Regions from separate parts of the Psychrobacter sp. W2-37-MNA-CIBAN-0211 genome, predicted to be linked through region 3. Evidence: predicted binding sites of a transcription regulator. Region 3 holds the regulator's gene; each other region holds the start of a gene.
What was found. Region 3 encodes PhoB, which activates phosphate uptake and scavenging genes when phosphate is short. Its sites were predicted from a motif close to TGTCATNAANCTGTCATAA; they were not measured.

Region 1 (7,735 bases), on a different contig from region 3:
CAGTCATTGGCACATAATCCAGCAGCACACCTGCGTGAATGGTGAAATAATCAACGCCTTGCTCTGCTTGTTCAATTAAGGTGTCGCGGAATATCTCCCACGTTAAATTTTCAGCCACGCCATCGACTTTTTCTAGCGCTTGATAAATGGGTACGGTACCAATCGGCACTGGTGAGTTACGAATCAGCCACTCGCGGGTTTCGTGAATATGATTGCCGGTGGACAAATCCATGATGTTATCCGCGCCCCAACGTGTTGCCCACGTCATTTTCGAGACTTCTTCATCGATAGAAGAACCCAGCGCTGAGTTACCGATATTGGCGTTAATTTTGACCAAAAAATTGCGCCCGATAATCATGGGCTCAGATTCAGGGTGGTTGATGTTGTTGGGAATGATGGCACGTCCAGCGGCCACTTCACTACGCACAAACTCAGGCGTGATGACCGTCGGCGTATTAGCACCAAAGCTCTCTCCATCATGTTGGCGTATGTCCGTCAAATCATGCTGCTTTTGGGTTTCACGGATGGCAATGTATTCCATTTCAGGCGTAATAATGCCGCGACGTGCGTAGTACATTTGGGTGACGTTGCCTGTTTTGCCATCAACATCTTTGGCACGGCGCGGTTTATCAATGTGAGCAAATCGTAAGTTGGCAGTGCTGATATCACGCGCGCGCGTTTGTCCATACTGACTTGACAGACCTGTTAACTGCTCGGTATCTCCGCGTTCGTTTATCCAGCCTTCACGTAGTTTTGGCAGACCTTTTGTGAGATCGATGGTGGCATTGGGGTCAGTATAAACACCTGAGGTGTCATAGACATAAAACGGTGGGTTTTGCTCCCATTCGTTCTCAGAAACGCCTTGCACAGGGGTAGGATCAAGCGTTATTTCGCGCATCGGTACTTGAATATCGGGTCTTGAGCCTTCGATATAAATTTTACGTGAGGCGGGTAAGATACGGTGTAAGTCGCGGGCATCTTCTTCAAAGCGCGCGTCTGTTTGATGACGATGGGCAGGGGTTTTTAGGGCATCTGCTTTTTTATCCGCTTTGCTGGCAGTCGCGTTGAGCGAAGCATTGGCTGGGATATGAGTTTGAGCAGCTTTTGTGTTCGAGGTAATGTCTGAAATAGTCATATGCTGTCCTAGCGTGTTGGTCTAATAGTATAGGCAACACCGCCAGAATCTGCGGGGGTAAGCATATATGATACGGACAAATTCAATCGTAAAAAAAACTGCTAGCGCTATCAAACCTAAACGTAGTCAGTGATCTTTCGCTGATTGAGGGACGGAACTGATTATTAACGCTATCCACCAGCACAAAAAATACTGGTAGAGGTTGGCGATAATAAAAAGGCATTTCTGCACGCCCTTTGTACTTGTATAACATATGCTTAAGACTTCCCTGCGTCGGTACTAACCGCATCAGGTTCGGCGGGTGATCTCTCAGCGAATGTATTAAAAGGCGGTTACTTTAATAAAGCGAATTTAATAAAGCCAGTCTTTAACACACCGCACCCCGAGTCTGTCAGTGTTGTGAATCTTATTCATACTAACAAAATTCTGCACCAACGGCTAATAGTATTTGGCTAAGCATACAACAACTTAAGGTGGCGTCTGATGGTTTCTATGAGTATGGTTGTATCATGTTGATATATATAAGTTATTGATATAATTCGTATTTATTGAAAATATAGCAGTGCTACCTGAATATTATGTAAAGCGAATGAAAGATTGTGACAACTGTCATCAAACTGTCATAAAGATTTGGCAAGATAGCACGCATATCACAAACAATGCTTTTTCATATCGTTGTTAAACTTCAGGAGTCCTACATGCGTTATTCGTTATTAGCAGTAGCCGTTAGTTGTACATTAATGCTCACGGCATGTAATAAATCAACCGACACGGCAGAGCCCACTGCTGATACTAGCAGTAGCGCTGTTACCACGGCTGAGTCAACCTCTCAAACAGCCTCTTCTGCTACCACAGGTTTTAAATCTGCTGAAAATATCGCCATGAATATCACGGGTGCAGGTGCATCATTCCCGCAGCCTATCTATGCCAAATGGTCTTATGACTACAATGGGGCAACTGGTGGCCAAGTCAACTATCAATCTATTGGTTCATCTGGTGGTATCAAACAAATTCAGTCAAAAACCGTTGATTTTGGTGCTTCTGATGCACCGATGACGCCTGAAGAGCTTGAAGAGTCTGGCCTTATTCAGTTTCCGACAGTTATTGGTGGCGTCGTGCCAATCGTCAACATCGACGGTATAGAGCCGGGCGCATTGAAGCTAGACGGTACGACCTTAGCAGATATTTATTTGGGTAAAATCAGTAAATGGAATGACCCAGCTATCAAAGCTATGAACCCAGATTTGACCTTGCCAGACGCGGCAATCACGACGGTATTCCGCTCAGACGGTTCAGGTACGACTTTTAACTTCACGGACTATCTGGCCAAAGTATCACCAGATTGGAAAGACACGGTTGGTGTTGATAAAACCGTTAAATGGCCGACCTCTGCGACTGGTGCAGGCGGTAAAGGTAATGAAGGCGTATCAAGCTACGTAAACCGTATGAAAAACTCTATCGGCTACGTTGAGTATGCATACGCTAAGCAAAACAAGATGTCACATACGGCATTGAAAAATGCAGCTGGCAACATCGTGCAACCATCAGCTGAGACCTTTGCTGCGGCAGGTGATATTGATTGGTCACAACAAGAAGGCTTTTATAAAGTCATCACCAACTCTGAGACTGACCAAGCATGGCCTATCGCTGCTGCCACCTTTATCTTAGTCCATAAGCAACCAGAGAATCCTCAGCAAGTTGCTGGCGTGTTGAACTTTTTTGACTGGGCTTATAGCCAAGGCGATGACGACGCTATGGCACTAGATTACGTACCATTCTCTGATACGGCAGTGGCCTTGTTCAAAGCAAAATGGAACGACGTAAAAGGTAGCGATGGACAGCCTGTCTATAAACCTGCTCAGTAATTCGATAGTCATTATTTAATAACGATCGAATTACCCTTTCAAACAACTATTCTCCGGTAGTTGTTTGAAAGGTTTTATCACAGCGAATTTAATCGCAAAGCCAATGATACTTATAGCCTCTGATACTTATATCTGTTGAGTTTGTTGTGATAAAACCTGATAAATACGCTCATTTTTTAATCTTATTCTATTGAATGCTGAGACACTTATGACAGACTTAAGGTCCCAACTGGCTAAACAAAAACGTTACGATGCTTTATTCGTTAACTCCACCAAAGCATTTGCCATACTGGTATTGATGTCTCTAGGTGGTATTTTAGTGTCGTTAATTGTCGGGGCTTGGCCAAGTATTCAAGAGTTTGGTCTGGGTTTTTATACCAGCAATAACTGGGACACGGTCGCCAATGAATATGGTGCACTTGCACCCATCTATGGCACCTTAGTGACCTCATTTATCGCCATTCTGATAGCCGTGCCAGTGAGCTTTGGCATTGCCATATTTTTGACCGAAATGTGTCCTGCTTTTCTAAAAAAACCACTTGGTATCGCCATTGAGCTATTGGCTGGTATCCCTTCTATCATTTATGGTATGTGGGGTTTGTTCGTCTTCGCGCCGTTTTTTGGTGATCACATCCAGCCATGGTTTATTGAACACGTCGGGCCTTTACCGATCATCGGTAAACTGTTTGCAGGCGCGCCGATGGGACTGGGGATGTTCACAGCGTCCTTGGTGCTTGCCATCATGATTATTCCCTTTATCGCTGCCACCATGCGCGATGTTTTTTCCGTCGTGCCAGACTTATTAAAAGAATCAGCCTATGGCATGGGCGCGACGACTTGGGAAGTCATGTTCAAGATTATTTTGCCGTATACCAAAGCTGGTGTGGTTGGTGGTGTTATTTTAGGGCTGGGTCGCGCATTGGGCGAGACCATGGCGGTGACTTTCTTGATTGGTAATGCCTTTAATATCAGTCCAAGCCTGTTTACCTCTGGGGTTACGATTACCTCAGCGCTGGCCAATGAGTTTGCCGAAGCGTCTAGTGAGCTGCATCTGGCATCTTTATTACATTTAGGCTTAATCTTATTTGTGATTACTTTCATTGTGCTGTCCATAGCGAAGCTCATGCTCATGCGCATGGATCATAAAGCAGGCAATCGCTAAGCCAACGTTGTATCAGCACGATAGAGATTAATGTTGTCTAAAAAGATTATCTAAAAAGGCTATCTAAAAAGATACGGGAAACGAATGTTATGCCTAATCAAGCTATCAGAGCTACTACCGCATTACCGACGAAGACAAGCTTTGAGGCACGTTATAACAAAAGCCTTTATAACAAGCGTCGTCGTCTGAATAAGCTTGGATTGGGCTTTGCGTTGTCGGCGATGGCGTTTGGTTTATTTTGGCTATTATGGATTTTACTGACCCTGTTCGTTGAAGGTTTTCAAGGATTGGTACAGTTGCCAGTATTTACGGCTGATACCCCGCCACCGATGAGCGCAGGTGGCCTACGCAACGCCATTGTCGGCTCAATCATGTTGGCGTTTTCAGGCTTGTTTATCGGGGCACCGATTGGGCTGATGACCGGTATTTATTTGTCAGAATTTTCTCAAGGCAGTATGCTAGGCAAGGTAACTCGTTTTTTAAACGATATTCTGCTATCAGCACCCTCGATTGTGATTGGTCTCTTTATTTATGCGCTGATGGTCAAAGGCAATAACTTTTCTGGTTGGGCAGGCGCATTGGCTTTGGCATTAATCGTTATTCCTGTCGTCGTACGCACCACAGAAAATATGCTCAACTTAGTGCCCAATAGCATCCGTGAAGCGGCCTATGCCTTGGGCACACCAAAGTGGCAACTGGTAACCAAAGTCACGATCAAAGCTGCCAAAGCCGGATTGACCACAGGCGTATTGTTAGCCTTTGCCAGAATCACTGGTGAGACGGCACCGTTATTATTCACCGCGCTGAACAATCAATACTTCAGTACCGATATGGGTAAGCCCATTGCCAACTTGCCCAACACCATTTATCAGTTTGCCATGAGTCCTTATGACAATTGGCATACCTTGGCATGGTCAGCGGCATTACTGATTACCTTGTCTGTATTGATACTGAATATTTTGGCGCGGTTTATTGGCAACCGTGGTCACAGCAAATAACAGCTACTAAAAATCAGGCCTCATCGATTTTTACTTAAATTTATATCACTTTTCATTGAGTTAGGTTGGATAATATTATGAATGATGTCATCAATAAAGCGCCTAAAAAAACGGCGGTTAAAAAGTCTCATATCACTGAAGACAATCTATTAACCAACCCTTTATCGACCAGTGCACAAATGGCTCAGCCAGATGCTGCAAGCTTTAACAAGCAAACACTGCATGATATTCCACAAAATATGCCGCCTGCAAAATTGGAAGTTCGAGATCTGAATTTTTATTACGATGATTTCCAAGCATTAAAAAATATCAATATTGATATCCCTGATAAAAAAGTGACCGCGTTTATTGGCCCATCAGGTTGCGGAAAATCAACGCTGCTGCGTACCTTTAATCGTATGTATGATCTGTATCCGGGCATGCGGGCAGAAGGTAATATCAATATTGACGGTGCAAATATTTTAGACAAAGACGTTGATGTTAATTTGCTACGCGCACGAGTCGGCATGGTTTTTCAAAAGCCGACACCATTCCCAATGTCGATTTACGACAATGTGGCGTTTGGTGTGCGTCTTTATGAAAAATTAAGCAAAGCTGAGCTGGATAATCGAGTGGAATGGGCGCTGAAAAAATCAGCATTATGGCCTGAGGTTAAAGACAAACTTAAAGCCTCTGGACTGTCATTGTCCGGTGGACAGCAGCAACGCTTATGTATAGCGCGTAGTGTCGCCACCAAGCCGGAGGTATTGTTACTCGACGAGCCAACTTCCGCACTTGATCCTATCTCTACCGGTGCTATTGAAGCGCTGATTGAAGATCTCAAAAACGACTATACCATCGCTATTGTGACGCATAATATGCAGCAAGCGGCACGGGTGTCAGACTATACGGTTTATATGTATTTAGGCGATATGATCGAGATGGGCGAGACGGATCAGATATTTACCAAACCGGCGCAAAAAGCGACGGAAGATTATATTACGGGTCGTTATGGCTAAGCGCATTGATGATTAATAAGTTGGGCGACGCTTAGCGTCAGCCGTCAGTCGCTTTTCATTAAGTGATAATGTCAGTCATTACGCTGATGGTTATGTACTGATCATCAAGCACTGATAATAAGACGCTGATAACAAGCAAATAGGATGAGCACTTATTGTGAGCAATCATTCGAAGTTTTTGACATTGACCGAGGTATATCGGCAGCTCGGTTTTGAGCACTCAAACAATGTGCCCTTTAATAGGCACACGGTGTCATCGAAACCCAGATTTCAGGGAATACGTTCTATGCAAAATGATAAGCATATCTCTAAAAGTTTTGACCAAGATCTTGATGAAGCGATTCGACTGTTTCTACACATGGGTGATAGCGCGGCCAATCAAGTCGCCAAGGCAATCCATGCATTAACCGATAAAAACCAAGCGTTGGCACAAGAAGTGATTGATATGGATTTTGATATCAATCGTATGGAAGTCGATTTGGACGAACATATTTTATTACTGGTTGCCAAACGTCAGCCAGCTGCCAGTGATTTGCGTTTGGTCATGGCCATCAGCAAAGGCGTGGTTGATTTAGAGCGCATCGGTGATGAAGCGGTGAAAATCGCCCAGATGACAATCAAAATTATCGCGCAAGGTAAGACTGAGTATGGGTATGCGGAAGTTCAGCATTTGAGCAACCAAGTTCGGCTGATGGTACATAATGCGCTGGAAGCTTTTAGCCAATCAAACGCTGAGCAAGCCTTTGAAGTCATGCGTAATGATAAGGTGGTCAATGATGAGTATCAGTCGGCCATTCGCGCCTTGATGACTTATATCATGGAGGACTCGCGCTATGTCTCAAAAGTCATGAATATCATGTGGGTACTGCGTGCGCTTGAGCGTATCGGTGATCATGCGCAGAACGTGGCAGAGCTAGTTATTAACTATATCAGCGGTCAGGACGTGCGTCATTCAGACTATGCTGAGGTCGAAAAAGCGGTGCAAGAAGCCAACGATCGAATGGCTGCACGCCAAGCAAGCGCAACATCCGTTAACGATGCTGGCGCAGCAAACAAGACTGAGGATTGATAGGGTATTTAACACACTTTATAGTCGATGTACTCTAAAAAGAACATAGTGCTACTGGGATGCTGTCTTCAAATTTAGGTTGCGCAGCCTCTGGGAACGCAGCACGCAAGTCAAATTTATCCCAGTAGCGTGTTTAAATTTATATAACAGTTTTATGTTCAACAGACCCTATAATCTATAAATAAAAAACGCGCTATATTATTTATATAGCGCGTTTTTTTATAGCAGAAAATCAAAAATAATTAGCTTTCTGGCGTCCAACCTTGCGCGCGCTCATAATCTTCATTGTCTAAAAATTTATCACGTTGCTCGGTTAAAAACTGCTTGGCTTTAGGATCCATCATGCTTAGATGATTTTCGTTAATCAGCATGGTTTGGTGCTCAATCCATTCTTTCCATGCTTTGTCAGAGACCGTTTCTTGCAGCTCTTGACCTTTTTTATTAGGAAAAGGTGGATGTGGCATCTTTGGCAATTCTTGCTGATATTTGCGGCAAAATACCGTATTGG
Region 2 (7,735 bases), on a different contig from region 3:
TCCCATATTGTAACCGATAGCCCAATTAAAAAAAGTGTCCAAGCGTAATTAGATATTATCGCTCAGGAAAATATCTAAAAAACCATTATCACCCGTCAAATTAAGCAAAAAAAAGACCAATCCGTAGATCAGTCTTTTTTGGTGAAAATAACGCTTTCACACTATATTTCACAACACTTCACATTTTAACGATTACTTTGTTTCGCTATGATTTTTTGCGGCTTTCACAAAGCTGTTAAATAGTGGATGACCACCACGTGGCGAGCTGGTAAATTCAGGATGGAACTGTACGGCAACAAACCATGGATGCTCGCTAATCTCAACCGACTCAACCAAATGCTGCTTGGCAGAATAACCCGATATCGTCATGCCTGCTTGCTCTAATGGCTCGATATAACGATTGTTCATCTCATAACGATGGCGATGACGCTCAGTGATATTGCTAGCGCCATAGATTTGGCTCAGCTTGCTACCAGCGACCAGCTCGGCTTGCTGTGCGCCTAAACGCATGGTGCCACCAAGGTCCGAGTCGTCACTGCGAATCTGTAGCTCGCCGCGCTCATCTAACCATTCAGTGATCAGACCAATAATTGGCTCAGCAGTCTTGCGATCGAACTCAGAAGAGTTGGCATCGATATTCATCACATTACGTGCGTATTCGATAACGGCCAACTGCATACCAAGGCAAATACCCAAATATGGCACGTTGTTTTCGCGAGCATAAGTAATGGCTTTCATTTTACCCATGGTACCGCGCTCACCAAAGCCACCGGGCACTAAGATAGCATCGGCATCATTAAGCTGTGCAAATAAAACATCGTCGCCTTCCAAACGTTCGGCATCGATATAATCAATTTTCACATCTACTTTATGAGTGATACCAGCATGTAATAATGCTTCGTTAATTGATTTGTACGCATCAGGCAGCTCGACGTATTTGCCGACCATCGCTACGGTGACCGTTGATTCAGGATTGAGCTGGGCTTCAACGACTTTGTCCCAATCGCTCAAATCTGCTTCAGGCACATCCAAACCAAAGCGCTCACAAATCAAATCATCAAGATCTTGCTCATAAAGGGTGCGCGGTATTTGATAAATACTTTGCGCATCTTCACACATGATGACCGCGCGTTCTTCGACATTGGTAAACAATGCAATCTTACGGCGATTGTCTTGTGAGATATGATGATCAGAGCGGCAAATTAAGACATCAGGCTGTAAACCAATAGAACGAAGCTCTTTAACCGAATGCTGGGTAGGCTTGGTTTTGGTTTCACCGGCACTAGCGATATAAGGTACCAAGGTCAAATGCATCAGCATGGCGCGATTGCGACCTAGCTCTACTTGCATCTGGCGTACCGCTTCCATAAAGGGCAGCGACTCGATATCACCGACCGTACCACCAATCTCAATAATAGCGATATCATAACCCTCGCCACTGGCAAGGATTTTGCTCTTAATCTCATCAGTGATATGCGGGATAACCTGCACAGTACCGCCCAGGTATTCACCACGGCGCTCTTTATTCAGTACGTTCTGATAGATGCGACCACTGGTAAAGTTATTACTCTTACTCATCTTAGAGTGGCGTAAAAAACGCTCATAATAACCCAAATCTAAATCCGTCTCCGCCCCATCTTCAGTGACGAACACTTCGCCATGCTGGAACGGACTCATGGTACCTGGATCGACGTTAATATACGGATCCATCTTGGTCATTGTCACGTTCACACCGCGCGCTTCGAGTATCGCGGCAAGAGAAGCAGCAGTGATACCTTTTCCTAGTGAGGACACTACCCCACCGGTCACAAATATAAACTTGGTCATAGTACTCTTTCGGTAATTGGTAAAGAAGGATTTTACTAAAGATACGCCAAAAAATATAGGGCAAAAGCGCAAACTATCCGAAACTCTTAGTTTTTGCTCAATGTTTATTGATTAAAACCGCATAATAAAAAAACTCACCCCGAAGGATGAGTTTTTTAGCAGAGTATTTATGCAGCATATAGTCGATACTAAATAAAATAGATACACGACATTATAATGCGTGACTGGTACAAATTTTTCTTGCTTGCTGTGCAAGCGTAGACAAAAGCTACAAAAATTTATATCAGTCACACTGTCTCTTTTTTGTATTGCACTGACTATATTGAGCTAGAATTTATATTCTAAACCGCCACCGATAGCAAATACATCCGCATCACCACGAGCTTTAACTGAGTCAATGGTATCATCAGCATTGTTTCTAACAACGAGCAGACCGTTCTCTAAATCTGCAGAGTTTTGACCGATATAAGCATGAGCAATCATATTGTCTTTGAACTTATATTTACCGCCCAATACAATTTGGTCTGAGTCGTTGCCACCAAGGCCAGCCAAGTTCTCAGTCTTATCATACTGAAGATAAACAGACGCTGGGCGAGCAAAGTTAGTTAGACCCATCTCGGCACTAACGACCAATCCTTTCTCTTCATCATCTGAATTATCAAAATCAACTTGCTGGTATAGCGCGCCTAGCTTCACTGGATAAGCCATGTATTTGCCCAAATCGACACTGGCACTACCACGTAGAATCTCACCTGTGACGCTCATGTCTTTGTCATAACCAACACCTGCAGTAAAGCCAGTACCTGGATCAAACATCAATGAAGCACCAAAGCCACTGTCACGATCATCGCTATCAGAGACAAAAGACTCATCAGCACCGTATTGTAGGGCAAGCTCTAATGGTAAACCATTGTATTTGGGTGCAATCCATACGATTGAATTATTAATACGCTCACCATCAGTCAAGGTAAGCGCTTCACTCAGTGTACCATCACCACCAAGAGAGCTTGAGCCGATATTATCCCAATAACCTTCATTAACGGTTACGTTGTTGACGTAATCTGAAACTGAGTAGTTGCGACCAAAGCGAAATTGACCGTAGTCTTTATTTTTAAAACCTAGATAGGTATCACGGCTTTTAAAACCAATGTTGCTGCTACCGCTGTCATCGATCTTGATGCCATACTCTAATTGATAAATCACATCGGTATTAGCAGTGATTGCTTCGGACCCTTTGAACCCTAGACGTGAAGAATGCGAGCTGACTTGTACTGAGCTGCTGTCTTCATTGATATTGATAGTGTCGTTAGGCAGATCCATAGACTGACGATCAAGCTCAGCGTTGACATAGTTAGCAGTGACGAATGCTTTGCCATAAACCGTTGGCGCGGCTTGAACGGCAGAAACTGATAGCGTTGCAATTGCTGAGGCTAAAAGTAATTTTTTCAAAGGGTATCTCCACTTGACGATTTGAGTGATAAATTGGCTAAGATTGACTGGCATGTACAATGGTATTGCTACAAACTCCCAAGACCATGATATATAACGAGCCACCAGAACGGCTTAGACACTACTTTATCAAGCAAATATTACAGTAAGATGAAAGAACAAAATTTACATGCCTGTAACTATCTATTTTAAGACTGATTACAATGAAGGGCTACTTTCTTTTTTCGCATAAAAAAAACTCATCCCGAAGGATGAGTCTTTTTGTACTATCTACTTGAGTGTGATACTAGAATAAGTATTCTAGACCGCCACCAAGTGCGAATACGTCAAGATCAGTATTACTATTCTTGTCTTCAGCAGAGTTGTTACCAACATAAGCATGAGCAATCATGTTGTCTTTAAAGTTATATTTGCCACCTACAACAACTTGATCTGAATCACGGTTATCAAAACCAGCCAAGTTTTCAGTACCATTGTACTGTACATATACAGATGCTGGACGAGCAAAGTTAGCTAGACCCATTTCAGCGCTTACAATTAGACCTTTTTCATCTTCATCGCCGCCATCGAAATCAGCTACTTGATACATTGCACCTAACATAACTGGATAAGCCATGTATTTACCTAGATCAACGGTAGCACTGCCACGTAAAAGATCACCAGCTTGGCTCATGTCTTTTTCGTAAGCAACACCAGCAGTGAAGCCTGTACCTTGGTCAAACATCAATGAAGCACCATAACCACTGTCACGGTCGTCACTGTCAGTTACAAAGCGCTCGTCTGCACCGTATTGTAGAGCAAGCTCTAAAGGCAAGCCGTTGTATTTAGGGGCAATCCATACGATAGAGTCATTAACACGGCCGCCATCAGCCATAGTTACAGCATCAAGAACATCGCCTTCCATATCAAGATTACTAACACCTAAATTATCCCAAAAACCTTCAGTAACAGTAACGTTGTTGATGTAGTCAGTTACTGAGTAGTTACGACCAAAGCGGAATTGACCATATTGCTTGTTATTTAGACCAAGATAGGTATCACGGCTTTTAAGACCAATATTGTCATCAGTACCATCGATGGCAATGCCATACTCTAACTGATAGATAACATCAGTGTTAGCAGTCATTGCTTCAGAACCTTTAAAACCAAGGCGTGAAATGTTTGAGTTGATTTGTACTGAATCACTGTCTACGTCGAATTGATCATCGTTACCATCACGCTCAGCATTTACATAGTCAGCAGTAACGAAAGCTTTACCATAAACAGTAGGTGCTGCGTTGGCTGCAGATACAGATAGGGCTGCGATGGCTGTAGCTAAAAGTAGTTTTTTCATGGGGTATCTCCACTTTACAATTGTAGTAATGAGCAAGCTATGATTAGCCGGCGCCCATAATGGTATCGTCACAAATCCTCAAAGATATAATGTGTAACTGGCTACCGAGATTGGTCTAAAACAAGTGTGGCGAATTTCTACTACAATAAGACAAAAAAAACCATGACTCACATGACTGGGATTAGAACGTAACTGCCATGTAATCTTTGGTCTTTATCACTCCGTTGCGTAACATCCGTTACCAAACTCATACTTCGAATACAAGCATAACAACTTTGACATAATTTGCAACATTTTTTTTTGCTTTTTCGATACATCTACTATCGAATAACAAATGCTTTGTCATATTTGAACCGTTATGAAAAAACCCCTATCGACTCAAATAGATACGATACCCATTAATTAATATCATTACTGATAATATTAAATGGCGGTAATAAATACGATACATTGACCCAAAAAAAGCGCTACTTATTGACAAATAAATAGCGCTCATAAAGAATTGTTTGTCATATTTCTGACACATATGACAGTCACAAACGGGTAAGATACATCAAGGCCTGATCACGCCTAGAGGCTTAAATAGCACTTAGATTACATAAGCAAACATGATACTTAACCTATCGTTTTAGGCATTTGCTTTGAGGTCAAGACGCGCTTGATGCAATAGTGGCTCAGTATAGCCACTTGGCTGCTCGCGACCTTTAAACACCAAATCACAAGCCGCTTTGAACGCATAAGAGTGTTCAAAGTTATCTGCCATTAGCTGATAGTCACTATCGCCTACATTTTGCTCATCGACGACTTTTGCCATACGCTTCATCGTATCCATCACTTGTTGCTCGCTCACGACGTTATGATGCAACCAGTTGGCAATGTGTTGGCTCGATATCCGCAAGGTCGCACGATCTTCCATGAGACCAACGTCATTGATGTCAGGGACTTTAGAACAGCCAACGCCTTGGTTTACCCAGCGTACGACGTAACCTAGGATGCCCTGAGCATTGTTTTCAAGCTCTTGCTGTTTCTCTTCGTCTGTCCAGTTGGTGTCTTTCGCCAATGGAATGGTCAAGATATCGTCTAAACTGGCACGCTCACGTGATTTTAGGCTGTCCTGTACATCAGCGACGTTGACTTGATGATAGTGCATGCTGTGCAAGGTTGCACCCGTTGGCGATGGTACCCACGCCGTACTCGCACCAGACTTAGGATGAGCGGCCTTGGTATCCATCATCTCTTTCATCTCATCAGGCTTCGCCCACATGCCTTTACCAATCTGAGCGACACCCTGTAGGCCAGTCTCCAGACCGATATCAACGTTCCACTGCTCGTAGGCTGGCTGCCATGCTTGTGATTTCATGTCACCCTTAGGGACAAATGGGCCTGCGTTCATACTGGTATGCATCTCATCGCCCGTGCGATCTAAGAAGCCGGTGTTGATAAAGATAACGCGCTCTTTTGCTTGGCGAATGGCTTCTTTTAGATTGACCGTCATGCGACGCTCTTCATCCATGATGCCGATTTTAAGGCTGTTGCGCTCAAGCCCTAATAAATCTTCTGAAGCGTTAAACAAGTCATTGGCCATTTTGACTTCTTCAGGGCCGTGCATTTTTGGCTTCACAATATACATCGAGCCTTTACGTGAGTTTGATAGCTCGTTCTGACCTTTCAAATCATTGAGCGTCAATAGTGGCGTAATCAAGCCATCCATTAGACCTTCAAAGATTTGTTCTTGACCATTACCCAAATCTACTAAGATTGCGGGGTTTTGCATCAAGTGACCGACATTGCGAATAAGTAATAGTGAACGGCCAGGTAAGATCAGCTTTCCACCATCTGGGGTGTTATATTCGCGGTCTGGGTTTTGCTTACGAGTGCTGGTCTTGCCTCCTTTTTCAAAGGTTTCTTGCAAGTCGCCATTCATTAGACCCAGCCAGTTGCGATATACTTCTACTTTTTCTTCTGCATCGACAGCAGCGATTGAATCTTCACAATCCTGAATCGCCGTAATCGCTGATTCTAATAACACATCTTTGATGTTTGCTGGGTCATCTTTACCGACCGGATGATTAGCATCGATTTGAATCTCAGCATGTAAGCCGTTATTTTTTAATAAAATACCAGTAGGAGATTCAGCCTCACCAACGAAACCAACAAATTTGGCGGTATCTTTTAGCTCAGTGCTGCTATCGCCTTGGACGATTTCAAGTTTGCCATCGACCACTTTAAATCCGGTCACATCGTTATACGAGCCTGACGCTAAGGCAAAATGCTCGTCTAAAAATGCTTTGGCATAGGCGACAACTGCCGCACCGCGAGTCGGATTATAGCCGCCTTTCGCTTCTTGGCCATTATCATCACTAATGACATCAGTACCATACAAAGCATCGTATAAGCTGCCCCAACGAGCGTTCGTCGCATTGAGTGCGTAGCGAGCATTTCGGACTGGCACGACCAGCTGTGGCCCTGCGATATGAGCAATCTCATCATCAACGTTTTGCGTGCTAACTTTAAAATCATCGCCTTCTGGTAACAGATAGCCAATCTCTTTTAAGAAAGTCTTGTAGGCTGGATAATCTATTTCGCCATCTTTTGCAGGATTATCTAGATGCCACTGATCAATCTGCGCTTGAATCTTGTCACGAGTCGCAAGCAGCGCTTTATTACGTGGAGTAAACTCTTTGATGACTTTTTCAAAACCTGACCAATAACTTTCTGAATCAACACCGACTTTCGGCAGCACTTCGTTTTCAATAAAGTCATACATCTGCTGGTCGATGGCAAGAATGCCTTTTTGAACACGGTTGGCGTTAGAAGACTGGCTCATATTGTTATCCTTATCTGTTCGTGAGGTGTGTTAATGCTAGGTTGCTACTCTAATGGTTGGAAAATGTGTGCCCTTGCAGCATTTATGCCTAGTTTGCTTTACAGTGGATAAATAGCAAACATAACAGTATGTACTGTCAGCTATAATCGGGCAGCTGCTCATATGATATCTGGTTAGTGCAAAACCTGTTTGATGCAACATCTGGTTAATGTAGCATCTATAATTTTTGGACCGTCTTTAAGAAGTCTTAGTCTATAAATCTTGTGTTTTGATACAGGATTGGCAGTTGATATAATGCG
Region 3 (7,735 bases):
TCTGCCTTTAAATGAAGGCTACTGGGATTTTGGTATTCCTTTTCTTTTATCCGTCTTGGTCGTTACCATCTGGATGTGGCCGAGGTATGAGCTTTTGACGTTGAAATGGGCTAAGCGTAGTAGTTCAAGCTATTTCTTTATAACGATGGTTTTAGCATTAGTGATACCACTTTTAATCAGCCAAAACTATTTGTCCAAAGCGGCTTACGAGATCATTGAAGTAGACAGCTTGAATGATATCCGTCACTATCCAAAACAAAAATACTTCAAAGTTGGTAATGTTGAGCCAGTAAAATCAGAGAGTGTTTCTTATGTAGAGACACAAGTAGTAGTCAATGGACGACAATTCGAATCGACATTGTATATTGATTATTACATTGTTACACCATTTACCGCTGCTGATAATATTTGGCTAGGTTCCAGCTACCACACGAAATACGATAATCGTGCAGATCAAAACATTAAAGACAGACAATACTCAGCGTTTATTAATGACTCGAGCTATAGATACGCCGCTGCTGACCTCTCTAATATCAGATATTTTAGAAAGCTGAAGTCATCAAATGACAGAAGCGCCTATTTGTATACTATCTCTAAAACTAATAAGCAGTCTAATTTACCACCCTTGGTGTTAGTACCTGAATCAGAGATATTCGTTGACAGTTTAGATCGTGACTTTGTCTGGGGATTTAGTTCATTTTTTATCGGCATGGGGCTATGCTTTTTGCTTATTCTTGCAGCAGATATTGATAATCAAGAAAAAAAGGGCACGCGAAAACTTACACCTATCAAAAAACAAAAGCCCGTAAAAAAACGAGCACCAGTGAGTGATGTATCAAAAAGCCTAGTAGCTTTGTTTAGAAGTAATAAAAAGCGACCTGCAACGTTGGTTTTAATACTGACCTGTATAGGTACATTTATACTCACCGTATTCATGGGTATGGATATTATTGCCCCTTTATCCAGACAGGTAAATAGTGTAGGTGGGTTGACGATGGACGCGCTGCAAGCTGGTCAATATTGGCGAGTAGTAACATCGCTTTTTGTACACGCAGGGATTATGCATTTAGCAATGAGTCTGGGAATGCTTTTTGCGATAGGTTATGTTTTAGAAAAAGTATTAGGTCCTGCACGTTTTATCCTCGCCTTTTTTATATGTGGCATCTTTTCTAATGTTTTAGGGGTTTTCTATTATCATATGGACATGGCGGGTACTTGGGGCGCTATATTGGGTATGTTTGGTATTGCGATAACGTTAGTTGTTTATAAGATTTTTAACAAAAAATACAGAGAAATATATGGGGCTACTATGGCTGTCATACTAATCATCCTCTCATCCAGTATGTTTGTAGCTTTCATAAATATGCTCAGTTATATGGTGTATTATCTTCTGACCTTATGTATTGGTATGGTTTTCGGTGTGGTCATGGTTATGACCCAAAAACAGTCTTTACTACGTAATGCTAGGCGACACAATCTATAGTTACTTGCTTTTGGGTAGATGATAGTTTGAGTCAAGAGTGACAAGTTGTTATTAAAGCGGATGCTGATTGACGCACTGAACAAACTATGACTAAATGAGCATAAGGCTAATAAAGACAATATCCATGATAAAACTAACATAGCCTTTAACAATAAAGTCAGCCGTACAAGGAGTGTGCCATGTCTACTATGATTACCGATCGTACCTATCGAATCGCTCGCGAAAATACCCAAGCGATGATAATCGATGTCCAAGAACGCTTAACGCCGCATATTTATGACCATGAAAATATCGTCAAAAAGACAGTCACTTTGATCAAAGGTCTACAAGCCCTTAACATCCCAATTATGCTCAACGAGCAGTACAAAAAAGGTTTGGGCGATACGCTACCTGAGATACGTGAAGTATTAGAAGGCGACAATGCCAAAAGCTTTGAAAAGGTCACCTTTAGCGCTTGTGATAATAATGACTCATGGCATTATCTAGCGCAGCAAAATCGCAGCATTGTCCTATTATTTGGTGTCGAAGCCCATGTTTGCGTCATGCAAACGGCGCTGGATTTATTGGATAATGGGATGCAGCCAGTTATTATTGGTGATGCCGTTGGGTCGCGCTTTCCTTATGACAAAAAGCAAGCCATTCGCCGTATTCGACGCGCTGGCGGCGTGATTACGACAGTAGAATCCATTCTTTTTGAATTATGCCGCAGTAGCCAAGACCCTGCCTTTAAGACTATTAGTAATTTGATTAAGTAGCGGATGCGATAAAGGGTCGAGAATGACAAACTCTTAGCGTTGTTGTTTCAATTACTGTAAATTATTTTCGTAAAAACAGCGCTTGATAAGACAGGCGCTGTATTGCATTTAATCAGAGAGAAATATGTCCTCAAACATACCTATAACATTGACCGATCCAACGCGCGATGCAAATATTAAGATAGATGACGTCACGCATTTTTTATTAGAGCTTGATGCCCTAAAACGTGTCAATCGACGCAGCTATGTGACGGGGACGACTCGCTTGGAAAACTCTGCTGAGCACTCATGGCATTTAGCAATGGCATGCTGGTCAATCGCTGAATTGTTTGAGTTAGACGTCAATCATGAAAAATTGCTTAAGATGGCACTGGTGCATGATTTGGGTGAGATTGATGCGGGCGATACTTTTTTATATGCTGATACCCGTCGTGATGCGCACCTCGAAGAGCGCGAGGGTATTGCTCGATTACAACGCGAGCGTGGTAACGGTATTACTGATTTAAGTGAGATCTGGGAAGAGCAGGAGACAGGTAATAGTAAAGAGGCTGATCTACTTAGAGTGGTCGATCGTTTATTGCCATTTTTGCTTAATTTAAATACTGAGGGCAAAACGTGGATTGAGCTTGGTGTTGCACGCTCGCAAGTGGCTGGCGCGCATGAATTTATCAAAGACAGCTTTCCGATTATCCATGATTGGTTATCACAACACATTGAATACGCGACCCAGCAAGGGTGGTTGGTTGATAAATAAATTGATAACATCACCTTGTTACTGACTCGCAACGTTTGACGCTGTTTAAAACCTTTATATTGAATAGTGTCAATAATAATAGAGAGGTTCCATGCACTTATTTAAGAACTATAAAACATGGTGCAAATCGCTAGCCTTTGTCAGCATGCTGGGACTAGCGCAAATGGCGCAAGCGCTTGCTCCTATCAGTGATGGCGATAAATTGGCGCACGATGCTAAAAAACAGATTGGTGTCACGGTGAGTTATGATCCTACTTACCGTAAGCTGGACTTTCCGCGTGGCGATGTACCAATAGAGACTGGCGTCTGTACCGATGTGATTGTCCGTGCTTATCGTTTGCAAAATGTGGATTTGCAGCAGTTGGTCAACCATGACATGAAATCAAGTTGGTCGGACTACCCAAAGATTTGGGGCTTAAAGTCAACGGACAAAAATATCGATCATCGACGCGTGCCCAACCTTGAAACGTTTTTTGCGCGTCATGGACAGACGTTATCTACGACCGATAAAGGCAGTTTTCAAGCGGGAGACGTTGTGTCATGGCGGCTGCCAAAGGGTAACTTGCCGCACATCGGTATCGTCTCAGATAAAGTAGCTGCTGATGGTACGCCGCTGATTATTCATAATATCGGAAGTGGTACGCAGGAGGAAAACATCCTATTTGCTTATCCTATCCATAAGCACTTTCGATATTGATAAAGGCTTTTGGAAAAGGGAGCCTAAAGTAGTAAAAACAAGCAATACAAAATGGAAGTAGTACAAACTAACAGCCATTAAAAAGCCCAGTCAAACGTCATTATCTACGTTTAACTGGGCTTTTCAGTATTATGAGCTTCTTACAAATTAAGCTTGCTGAGTTTTTGCTTGACCCAATAACTGTCCCATTTTTACCACGCTATTGGCTTTCATGCTGTCCTGCCAATCCGCTTTTGCGGCTTTTGGTAAAACGACAATCGCCGTTGAACCCAAATAAAAGCGTCCAAGCTCAGCGCCTTTTTCAAAGCTCATATTGTGCTCTGATTCTTGGATGTCCTCAGTGCGGCTGATTTTGCCAGTGGCGACGGTTTCGATACCAGCGACAATCATAGCGCCGACCATTACCACGGCAGCTTTGCCGTATTCTGTATCAAATAAACAAACCAAACGCTCATTACGAGCAAATAAATCAGGCACGTTCTCGGCCGTGGTATTATTGACAGAGAATAGTGTACCTGGCACATATCGGGTCTTAGTTAATGTACCCGCAAATGGCATATGCACACGGTGGTAATTACTGGGTGCGAGATAAACAGTCGCAAAGCTACCATCAGCGAAGTAGCTACCATCTTCGCTGTCAGCAAGTAATTGGCCAACATCATAATGACGACCTTTTGCCTGCAGTAATTTATGGTCTTCAATTTGACCTAGCTGCGAGATGATACCATCAGCAGGACTGACAATACCGTTGGCGCTGCTGTCGATAGTACGTGCATTTTCTTTGAGCTCACGGGTAAAAAAGTCATTAAAGCTCTCATAAGCATTAAAGCTCTGACGTTCATACTCACCTAAGCTGACGCCGTAAGCTTTGGCAAAGCCACGAATAAAGGCACGTTTGACGTACGGATGACGGCTGGCGGCTAGACGCCCAGCGACTTTACTCAGCTGCTGCTGCGGGACAAGCTGTTGTAAGGTGGTAAATACATTCATAATAAGGCTACCAAAATAGGATTGGAAATAAGAATAAAAATTAGGCAAGTTAATGGCTGTATTTTATCATGGACAGCATATTATTGTCTGAGCATAATCTGTTAAGGAATCAGTAAATGAAAGCACTTATACAACGAGTGAGCCATGCCAGCGTCGTCGTCGATCAGCATTGTATTGGCAAAATCGATCATGGGATATTGGCATATATTGGCTTGGGGCATGAAGATAGCCTGCAAACTGCCCAACGCATGATCGACAAAATCTTGGCCTATCGTATTTTTGAAAACGATGAAGATCCTGCCAAGGTCGGTAAACTGGATAAAAATGTGCAACAGGTCTGTGGCGGACTACTGTTGGTGTCGCAGTTTACCTTGATGGCAAAAACAGACAAGGGTCGTCGCCCTGACTTTGGTGGCGCGATGGCACCTGATGCTGCTCAAGTGCTGTTTGCACAACTGGTTGATTATGCCAACACTCAGCATCACAATGTTGCCACTGGTCAGTTTGGCGCTGATATGCAAGTTGCCAGCGTCAATGATGGGCCCTTAAACTTTTTATTAGAAGTATAAAAATTATCTGTCATCAAGCTGTCATAATTAGTCCGTTTAATAAGTAGAAACGGGCGAGTGTTTATCGCCTCTTTCTGTATCTTGATTTTTTGAATGCTAACTTTTTGAACGCTGATATTTTGACTATAATAATAAGGTTGCCGTATGTACAATGAGCAAATTTTGATCGTCGAGGATGAGCCTGCGATTCGTGAAATGATTGTGATGACGTTAGAGATGGCTGGATTTGATAGTTTACAGGCTGCCGACGCATCAGAGGCGCATCAGCAAGTGGTCGATCACCGTCCGGCGCTCATATTATTGGATTGGATGCTGACCGGCGAAAAAAGTGGTATTGATTTTTGTCGTATGCTCAAGAACGACGATTTGCTCGCTGAGATACCGGTTATTATGCTAACGGCCAAAAGTGAGGAAGACAGTAAGGTTCATGGTCTTGATGCGGGTGCTGATGACTATATGACCAAGCCTTTTTCGACACGGGAATTAATCTCAAGAATCAAGGCAGTGCTACGTCGTAGTAGTACATTGAGCGCCGACAAGCCTATCGAAATCGGCAAGCTTAGCTTAGATCCCAAAAGCCAGCGCGTAACGGCGGCAGGTCAGCTCATTGATATCGGCCCGACAGAGTATCGGTTGTTAGCATTTTTTATGAGTCATCCAGAGCGTGCGTATACACGGACACAGCTGCTAGATCAGGTTTGGGGCGGCAATGTCTATATTGAAGATCGAACGATTGATGTCCATATTCGGCGTTTACGTAAATTACTACAGCCTTATGACTGTGCTACGCTGATACAAACGGTGCGCGGTACTGGGTATCGGTTTTCCAGCTTGATTGAATCCAATTAGACCAAGACAGAACAAGTCGTGGCAAGCGTAAAACAACGCAGAAGACAGTAGTAAGGATAACGATGACGATAATGCCGATAAAAAATGAGCAACAGGGTGAGCAAGCGCAAGTTGCCCAGCACAATACAACAAATCAACTCAAAAAAATCCGCAGTGCCTTACTAGCACTACGGGATGCGGTCATTTTGCTCAATGATGATGATGGTTTGGAATGGTGGAATCAGGCAGCGGAAGATTTATTGTTATTGCAGTCAAGCAACAAAGGTCAAAGCATTTTTGACTTTATCACCGTGCCTGAATTTCGCCAGTATTATCAGGCTATCACGCCACCGAGCGATGGTGTGCACATGGTGTCATGGCGAGACCCTAAACGTTATCTAAAGTGTGAACTGACGCCTTTCGGCGATGAAAAACTACTGATAATTTATGATGTGACCCGCTTGCAGCATTTGGAGCAAATGCGCCGTGACTTTGTGGCCAATGTCTCGCATGAGCTGCGTACGCCATTGACCGTACTGATGGGCTATCTAGAAAATTTCTCTGATCAAGAGGATATGCCCCCGCAGTGGCGGCGTGGCTTTGAGCTAATGACCCAGCAGACTGCTCGTATGAATAGGATTGTAAATGACTTATTGCTATTGTCTCGCATCGAAATAGAAGAGACGCATGAGCTAAATGATATTGATATGACCAAGTTACTGACGCATATCTATGATGATGCGCAGGCGTATAACCAAGAATATGGTCATACTATTCATTTGCAGATAGACACTTACGATGGACTATATGGCTCAGAGATGTACTTAACGAGCGCCTTATCCAATTTGGTGATTAATGCTATCAAATACACGCCAAAGGGTGGCAACATCGCTATCAGCTGGACAAAAACATCGGAAGGCTGCCGCTTTGCCGTCGAAGATGATGGTCTCGGTATTGCGCCCCAACATATCGAGCGCTTGACGGAACGCTTCTATCGCATCGATAGCGGACGCAGCCGTGCTACGGGTGGTACGGGCTTAGGGTTGGCAATTGTAAAACATGTCTTATATCAACATGAGGCGCAACTAACCATAGAGTCGGTAGAAGGCAAAGGCTCGACCTTTAGTGCCGTATTTCCAAGCGCTTATGTACGTTCTGCCGATGCACCTTAATCTTTTTGTAAAAGTGGGTAGGGGTTCACCGCGCTGCCATTGATATAAATACCATAATGCACATGGGTTGGTGTTCCTTTAGCATTACCGCTGTCGCCAACATAGCCAATGATATCACCAGCATTGACCCAGTCATTGGGTACGATGTCGGCATAATCCTCTAGATGGGCGTAATAATGTCCTGCGCCGCCCGGTCCGACCACCACTACCACGCGTCCCCCTAATGTATTTTCGCCAACTTTGCTGACAATGCCTTGCGTCGTAGCTTGTACCGGTGTGCCCCGCGCTGCAAAAATATCGATGCCTTCATGGGAGCGCCCTTGGCTACGTGCTGCGCCCCAAGTGTCTGTCAGACGCTGATCTGGTAGAGGACTGGGTAGGCTGTTTTCTATGGGTAATGCTTGCTGCAATAAACTCAGTTGCTGCCATTTTGCCACGACAAACGACTGTGTCTGTTGGCTAATGCTAGGTAGTAGTTTGTCAAATA

Region 1: a site for PhoB is predicted at 1,743-1,761, ahead of pstS (phosphate ABC transporter substrate-binding protein PstS). Genes of this name have one in related genera too.
Region 2: a site for PhoB is predicted at 3,414-3,432, ahead of AAEY72_RS09775 (porin). Genes of this name have one in related genera too.

Annotation. Positions count from the first base shown of each region.
Region 1 covers NZ_JBEOOU010000003.1:185,872-193,606, reverse strand. The annotation lists gene thiC (phosphomethylpyrimidine synthase ThiC) at 1-1,135, opposite strand, end outside; TPP riboswitch at 1,384-1,530, opposite strand; gene pstS (phosphate ABC transporter substrate-binding protein PstS) at 1,834-3,000, shown strand; gene pstC (phosphate ABC transporter permease subunit PstC) at 3,209-4,162, shown strand; gene pstA (phosphate ABC transporter permease PstA) at 4,252-5,160, shown strand; gene pstB (phosphate ABC transporter ATP-binding protein PstB) at 5,238-6,158, shown strand; gene phoU (phosphate signaling complex protein PhoU) at 6,445-7,227, shown strand; gene AAEY72_RS05380 (oxidative damage protection protein) at 7,470-7,735, opposite strand, start outside.
Region 2 covers NZ_JBEOOU010000009.1:55,022-62,756, reverse strand. The annotation lists gene pyrG (CTP synthase) at 193-1,827, opposite strand; gene AAEY72_RS09775 (porin) at 2,155-3,276, opposite strand; gene AAEY72_RS09770 (porin) at 3,563-4,609, opposite strand; gene AAEY72_RS09765 (malate synthase G) at 5,238-7,436, opposite strand.
Region 3 covers NZ_JBEOOU010000002.1:46,145-53,879, forward strand. The annotation lists gene AAEY72_RS03045 (rhomboid family intramembrane serine protease) at 1-1,483, shown strand, start outside; gene AAEY72_RS03050 (isochorismatase family protein) at 1,663-2,238, shown strand; gene AAEY72_RS03055 (HD domain-containing protein) at 2,363-2,992, shown strand; gene AAEY72_RS03060 (DUF1287 domain-containing protein) at 3,084-3,689, shown strand; gene asd (archaetidylserine decarboxylase) at 3,837-4,679, opposite strand; gene dtd (D-aminoacyl-tRNA deacylase) at 4,796-5,248, shown strand; gene phoB (phosphate regulon transcriptional regulator PhoB) at 5,393-6,097, shown strand; gene phoR (phosphate regulon sensor histidine kinase PhoR) at 6,169-7,248, shown strand; gene AAEY72_RS03085 (M23 family metallopeptidase) at 7,245-7,735, opposite strand, start outside.